Linked DNA regions of Blastochloris tepida. Each later gene encodes a partner of the first gene's protein in a complex. Links are inferred from orthologs where the notes say so. Each region holds a gene or a part of one and is shown on either strand. Other genes may lie near its edges. The genes, in order: ccmE and ccmB.

Evidence for each region.
Region 2: the proteins of ccmE (region 1) and ccmB are in contact, whole or in part, in a solved structure (PDB 8CE8), measured with the Escherichia coli proteins. The link is inferred for Blastochloris tepida from one-to-one orthologs.

Annotation. Positions count from the first base shown.
Region 1 is NZ_AP018907.1:2,393,003-2,396,301, forward strand. The notes cover bases 82-3,072. They hold ccmE (cytochrome c maturation protein CcmE), read left to right. Parts: upstream 82-1,313; coding sequence 1,314-1,832; downstream 1,833-3,072. Other genes in these bases: ccmI (c-type cytochrome biogenesis protein CcmI), read left to right, coding at 82-1,280; BLTE_RS11070 (heme lyase CcmF/NrfE family subunit), read left to right, coding at 1,876-3,072. Outside these bases: more of ccmI, read left to right, coding at 81-81; more of BLTE_RS11070, read left to right, coding at 3,073-3,299. UniProt on the Escherichia coli protein: Heme chaperone required for the biogenesis of c-type cytochromes. Transiently binds heme delivered by CcmC and transfers the heme to apo-cytochromes in a process facilitated by CcmF and CcmH.
Region 2 is NZ_AP018907.1:3,685,704-3,688,998, forward strand. The notes cover bases 108-3,094. They hold ccmB (heme exporter protein CcmB), read left to right. Parts: upstream 108-1,260; coding sequence 1,261-1,929; downstream 1,930-3,094. Other genes in these bases: acnA (aconitate hydratase AcnA), read right to left, coding at 108-356; ccmA (heme ABC exporter ATP-binding protein CcmA), read left to right, coding at 641-1,264; BLTE_RS16670 (heme ABC transporter permease), read left to right, coding at 2,012-2,749; ccmD (heme exporter protein CcmD), read left to right, coding at 2,760-2,978; BLTE_RS16680 (DsbE family thiol:disulfide interchange protein), read left to right, coding at 2,975-3,094. In the rest of the region: more of acnA, read right to left, coding at 1-107; more of BLTE_RS16680, read left to right, coding at 3,095-3,295. UniProt on the Escherichia coli protein: Required for the export of heme to the periplasm for the biogenesis of c-type cytochromes.

The DNA.
Region 1 (3,299 bases):
ATCTCCCGGCACCCATATAGGGTCGCGGGCAGCCGCGTGGCCGGGTTCGCGCCTGCGGTCGTGAGTTGCGGAGGGGGAGAATGCTGTCATTCTGGGTTGCGATCGCCGTGATGACCGGCGTCGCCGCGCTGGCGGTGCTGGTGCCGCTGCTGCGACGGCAGGAGGCGGCCGCCGCCCCCGACCTCGCCGTCTATCGCGACCAGTTGAGCGAGATCGAGCGCGACCTCAAATCCGGCCTGATCAGCGCCGACGAGGGCGAGGCCGCCCGCATCGAGGTCAAGCGCCGCCTGCTCGCCGCCGCCGACCGCAGCGGCGCCGAGGGCGCGGCCAAGCGCGGCCGCCGCAAGCGCTGGGCGCTGGTGTTCAGCGGGCTGGTGTTCGTGCCGATGCTGTCGATCGGCGCCTATTTCATCATCGGCGTGCCCGAAATGCCCGACCAGCCGCTGGCCGCCCGCCTGCAGGCCCCGGCCGACCACCAGAACTTCGCGGCGCTGGTGCAGCAGGTCGAGGCGCGGCTGGCGCAGAACCCCGACGACGGCCGCGGCTGGGAGCTGTTGGCGCCGGTCTATCTGCGCTCCGGCCGCTACCAGGACGCGGTGAAGGCGCGCCAGAACGCGCTGCGGCTGCTCGGCGCCACCGCCGATCGCGAGGCCGACCTCGGCGAGGCGCTGTTCGCCGCCGGCGCCGACATCGTGACGGCGGACTCGCGCGCCGCCTTCGAGCGGGCGCTGACGCTCGATCCCAAGCAGCCCAAGGCCCACTATTTCCTCGGCGTCGCCGAGCAGCAGGCCGGCAATGTCGAGGCCGCCGCCGCCCGCTGGCGGGCGCTGCTCGCCGCCTCGCCGCCCGATGCGCCCTGGCGCAGCGTGGTCGAGCAGTCGCTGGTCGAGCTCGCCACCGCCACCCAGCCGCAGCCGGACAAGCTCCAGTCCGCCGCGCCCCAATCCGCCTCGCCTCATCCCGACAAGCCGCTGCCGGGACCGCGCGTCGAGAACGCCGCGCGGCTGGCCGAGCAGCAGGCGGAGAAGCAGGCGGGCGAGCTGCCGCCCGAGGTGCACCTGTCGATGATCCGCGCCATGGTCGAGGTGCTGGAGCAGAAGCTCAAGACCGACACCGGCGACGTCGAGGGCTGGATGCGGCTCGTGCGCTCCCATATGGTGCTCGGCGACAGCGAGAAGGCCAAGACGGCGCTGGCCTCCGCCCGCACGGCCCTGGCGGGCGACGCCGACAAGCTCAAGCGCCTCGACGACTACGCCAAGGAACTCGGCCTCGGGGGCTGATCGACATGTCCATTGCGCAAGGGTGAGCCGGCCATGACCCGCAAGCAACGTCGTCTCGTTCTGATCGGATCGGCCCTGGCCGTGCTGGCGGTCGCCACCGGACTGGTGCTGAGCGCGCTGAACGACTCCATCGTCTTCTTCAACTCGCCCACCGACGTGGTCGAGAAGGGCGTGCAGCCCGGCACGCGCATCCGGCTCGGCGGGCTGGTCGAGAACGGCACGGTCGAGCGCGGCGAAAAGCTCGCCGTCAGCTTCCGGATCACCGATGGCAACAAGGCCATCCCGGTGACCTATACCGGCATCCTGCCCGACCTGTTCCGCGAGGGCCAGGGCGTGGTGACCGAGGGCAGCATGGGCCCCGACGGCATCTTCCGCGCCGACAGCGTGCTCGCCAAGCACGACGAGAACTACATGCCGCGCGAGGTCTCCGACGCGCTGAAGAAGCAGGGCTACTGGCAGGGCAACGAGGCGGCGGGGGGAGCCGCCAAACCCGGCGCAACGCCGCCGGGCGCCGCGCCGGCCAATGCCCCGGCGCCGACTGTGCAGCATTGATGACGATCCGGATCGCTGACGATCCCGCAGCAAGGATGAGCGCATGACCGCCGAACTCGGCCACTATGCCCTGGTGCTGGCGCTGGCGCTGGCGCTGGTTCAGTCGACTTTGCCGATCTGGGGCTCGCGCACCGGCGACGATGCGCTGATGGGCACCGCCGCCCCGGTGGCGCTGGCGCAGGCGCTGTTCGTCTCGGCCTCGTTCGCGGCGCTGACATGGGCCTACGTCACCAGCGACTTCTCGGTCTCCAACGTCTACGAGAACTCGCACTCGGCCAAGCCGATGATCTACAAGATCAGCGGCGTGTGGGGGAACCACGAGGGCTCGATGATGCTCTGGGTTCTCATCCTGGCGCTGTTCGGCGCGCTGGTGGCGCTGTTCGGCAAGAACCTGCCGCAGACGCTGAAGGCCAATGTGCTGGCGGTGCAGGCGTGGGTGGCCACCGCCTTCCTGCTGTTCATCCTGCTCACCTCCAACCCGTTCCTGCGCTACGACCCGGCGCCGATGGAGGGGCGCGACCTCAACCCCATCCTGCAGGATGTCGGCCTCGCGATTCATCCGCCGCTGCTCTATCTCGGCTATGTCGGCTTCTCGATCTGCTTTGCCTTCGCGGTCGCGGCGCTGATCGACGGCCGGCTCGATGCCGCCTGGGCGCGCTGGGTGCGGCCGTGGGCGCTGACCGCCTGGATCTTCCTCACCCTCGGCATCGCCATGGGCTCGTACTGGGCCTATTACGAGCTTGGCTGGGGCGGCTGGTGGTTCTGGGATCCGGTGGAGAACGCCTCCTTCATGCCGTGGCTGATCGGCACCGCGCTGATCCACTCCGCCATCGTGATGGAGAAGCGCGAGGCGCTGAAGGTCTGGACGGTGCTGCTCGCCATCCTCGCCTTCTCGCTGTCGCTGCTCGGCACCTTCCTGGTGCGCTCGGGCGTTCTCACCTCGGTGCATTCGTTCGCCACCGATCCGGCGCGCGGCGTGTTCATCCTTCTCATCCTGGTGCTGTTCATCGGCGGCTCGCTGTCGCTCTATGCGTGGCGGGCGCCGACGCTGAAGCAGGGCGGGCTGTTCGCGCCGATCTCGCGCGAGGGCGCGCTGGTGTTCAACAACCTGTTCCTGTCGGCGGCGTGCGCGGCGGTGCTGGTGGGCACGCTCTATCCGCTGGCGCTTGAATCGCTCACCGGCGAGAAGATCTCGGTCGGCGCGCCGTTCTTCAACTCCACCTTCGTGCCGCTGATGATCCCGGTGCTGATCGCCATGCCGTTCGGCCCGCTTTTGGCGTGGAAGCGCGGCGATCTTCTCGCCGCCACCCAGCGGCTGCTGTTCGCCATCGGCGTGGCGGTTGTCGTCACCATCCTGATCTATGGCTTCGTGCAGGGCGGGCCGGTGCTGGCGCCGCTGGCGGTGGGGCTCGCGGTGTTCGTCATCATGGGCGCGCTGGCCGACATCGCCGAGCGCGCGGCGCTGTG
Region 2 (3,295 bases), 1.3 Mb from region 1 along the record:
ATCTTCTTGGGGTCGCCGCCGAGCGTGGCCATGGCGTCGCGCATCGCCGCGAGATCGACCACCGCCGGCACGCCGGTGAAGTCCTGCATCAGCACCCGCGCCGGCCGGAAGGCGATCTCACGCTCGGACCTGCCCTTCGACTTCAGCCAGTCGGCCATCGCCTTGATGTCGTCCTTGGTCACCGTGCGGCCGTCCTCGTGGCGCAGCAGGTTTTCCAGAAGCACCTTCATCGAGAACGGCAGACGGGAAATGCCCTTGAGCCCGTTCTTCTCGGCGGCCTTGAGGCTGAAATAGACGTAGGTCTTCGTGCCGACCGTGAGAGTCTTTCGGCACTTGAAACTGTCGAGCGAAGTCATGGTCAAAGCCGTTCCCGCGTGCAGGTGAGCTGGCGTGCCGCGCAGGCTCGCTGACCGGCGGCCAGTCAAGACAAGGCCGGGGGGTCGCGCGGATGGATGCCAGGGCACCGCGGCTTATAACGCCTCCATCCCACAGGCGCGAGAGGCGATGCACGATTGTGCGGCCGCGCCGGCGCAACGTCCATGTTCGGGAACCGGTTGGGGAGCCTCTTGCGCCGATCCGGCGGGCGTGGTGTTGGTTCGGGCCCGTTCCCTGTTCTCCGCCACATCCGGTTTCACGCCTCATGCCGTCATCCTGCCGCCTCGTCGGCACCCGCCTCACCTGCGAACGCGGCGGCCGCGAGGTGTTCCGCGACGTCTCGTTCTCGCTCGATGCCGGCCGCACGCTGGCGCTGGTCGGGCCGAACGGGGCGGGCAAGTCCTCGCTGCTGCGGCTCATCGCCGGGCTGGTGCGCCCGCTCGCCGGCACGCTCACGCTTCAGGGCGGCGACGACGAGCTGTCGGTCGGCGAGCAGGCGCACTATCTCGGCCATCTCGACGCGCTGAAGCCGGCGCTGACGGTGGCCGAGAATCTCGATTTCTGGATCGCCGCGCTCGGCGGCGGAAGCGGCCTGTCGCGCGACGATGCGCTCGACCGGGTGGCGCTGGGCAAGCTTGCGGAGCTGCCGGCGCAGTATCTCTCCGCCGGCCAGCGGCGGCGGCTGGCGCTCGCCCGCCTGCTCGTCGTCCACCGGCCGCTGTGGCTGCTCGACGAGCCGACCACCGCGCTCGACGTGGCCTCGCAGGGCCGGCTGTTCGAGCTGATCGCGGCGCATCTCGCCGCCGGCGGGCTGGTGGTGGCGGCCACCCACCAGCCGCTGGCGGTGGCCTATGACGAACTCAGGCTCGCCGGGGACACCGTGTCATGACCGCGCTTATCGCTCTCGTCGTGCGCGATCTGCGCCTTGCCGTCCGGGTCGGCGGCGGCGCCTTCGTCGGCGTGCTGTTCTTCCTGGCGGTGGTGGTGGTGATGCCGTTCGCCATCGGCCCGGATCTCAACCTGCTGCGCCGCATCGGCCCGGCCATCCTTTGGGTGGGGGCGCTCCTGGCGAGCCTGCTCGCGCTCGACCGGCTGTTCGCCCAGGACCAGGAGGACGGCACGCTCGATCTGCTGCTCACCGCGCGCACCCCGCTGGAGCTGGTCGCCGCCGCCAAGGGCCTCGCCCACTGGATCGCCACCGGTCTGCCGCTGGTGCTGGCGGCGCCGGTGCTGTCGCTGCTGCTGAACCTGGAGCCGCTCGCCATCGGCGCGGTGGTGCTGACGCTTCTGGTCGGCACCCCGGCGCTCACCTTCATCGGTCTGGTCGGCGCCGCCCTGGCCGTGACACTGCGCCGCGGCGGCCTGCTGGTGGCGGTGCTGATCCTGCCGCTGTCGATCCCGATCCTGATCTTCGGCATCTCCGCCTCCAACGCCGCGGTCACCGGCGGCCTGCCGTTCGGCGCGCCCTTCACCATCCTGTGCGCGCTGTCGCTGGGCAGCCTCGTGCTGGGGCCGATCGCGGCGGGCGCCGCCATCCGCGCCGGGCTCGACTGAACCGGCGCGCGGCCTACGTGGATTCGCTGGTCCTTGCGCCAGCGCATTGCGGGGGCCGGGCACTCCCGCTAAAAGCCGGCCCATGGCGCTCATTGATCTGGCCAATCCGACACGGTTTCTCTCGTTCGCCCGTCCGGCGATCCCGATCGCCGGGGTGATCGCCGCCGGCCTTCTGGCCGTCGGTATCTATCTCGCCTTCTTCGTCGCCCCCGAGGACTACCAGCAGGGTGCCACCGTGCGCATCCTCTACATCCACGTGCCCTCGGCGTGGCTGGGCATGGCCTGCTACGTGGTGATGACGCTGTCGGCGCTCGGCACCCTGGTGTGGAAGCACCCGCTGGCCGACGTGTCGCAGAAGGCGGCGGCGCCGATCGGCGCGGCGTTCACGCTGCTGTGCCTCGTTACCGGCGCGCTGTGGGGCCGGCCGATGTGGGGCACCTATTGGGTGTGGGACGCGCGGCTGACCTCCACGCTGGTGCTGCTCCTGATCTATCTCGGCCTGATCGCGCTGTGGCGCACGGTGGAGGATCCCGGCCGGGCCGGGCGCGCCGCTGCGGTGCTGACGCTGGTGGGCGCGGTCAACATTCCGATCATCAAGTTCTCGGTGGACTGGTGGAACACGCTGCATCAGCCGACCTCGGTGATTCGGCTGGGCGGTCCGACCATCCATTCGTCGATCCTGACGCCGCTCCTGATCATGGCGGTGGGCGCGACGCTGATGTTCGTGGCGCTGCACCTCGCCGCCATGCGCAACGAAATCCTGCGCCGGCGTGTGCGCACGCTGCGCATCCTTGCCGCCCAGCGCGGCGCCACTGCGTGAGTTGTTCGGCATGATCGACCTCGGACCGCATGCGCTGTTCATCCAGCTTGCCTGGGCCGCGGCCGGGCTGGTCGCCTTCAGCCTGATCGCCTGGGTGACGATCGACTACCGCAGCCAGCGCCGTCAGCTTGCGGCGCTGGAGCAGGCGGCCAATGCCCGCCGCCGGCCGGCCGCAGCCACGCCGACGCCGCCCACGCCGCCGGTGCTCGAAGGAGCCGGCGCGCCATGAGCCAGTCCGAGACCCCGAAGCCCGACGCCGGCACGCCGGCTCCCGAGACGCCCGAGGCCGCGCCGCGCCGGCTCAAGCTGGCGCTGCTGCCGCTCGGCCTGTTCGCGGCGCTGGCGCTGCTGTTCTGGTTCGGCCTGTTCTCGGGCGACAAGTCGAAGATCCCGTCGGCCCTGATCGGCAAGCCGGTGCCGGCCTTTTCGCTGGAGCCGCTGGAGGGGACGAACCTGCCGGGCTTCAGCTCCGGCACGCTCAAGGATCAGGTCACGCTGGTGAATGTGTGGGCCTCGTGGTGCATTCCCTGCCGCGAGGAGCATCCG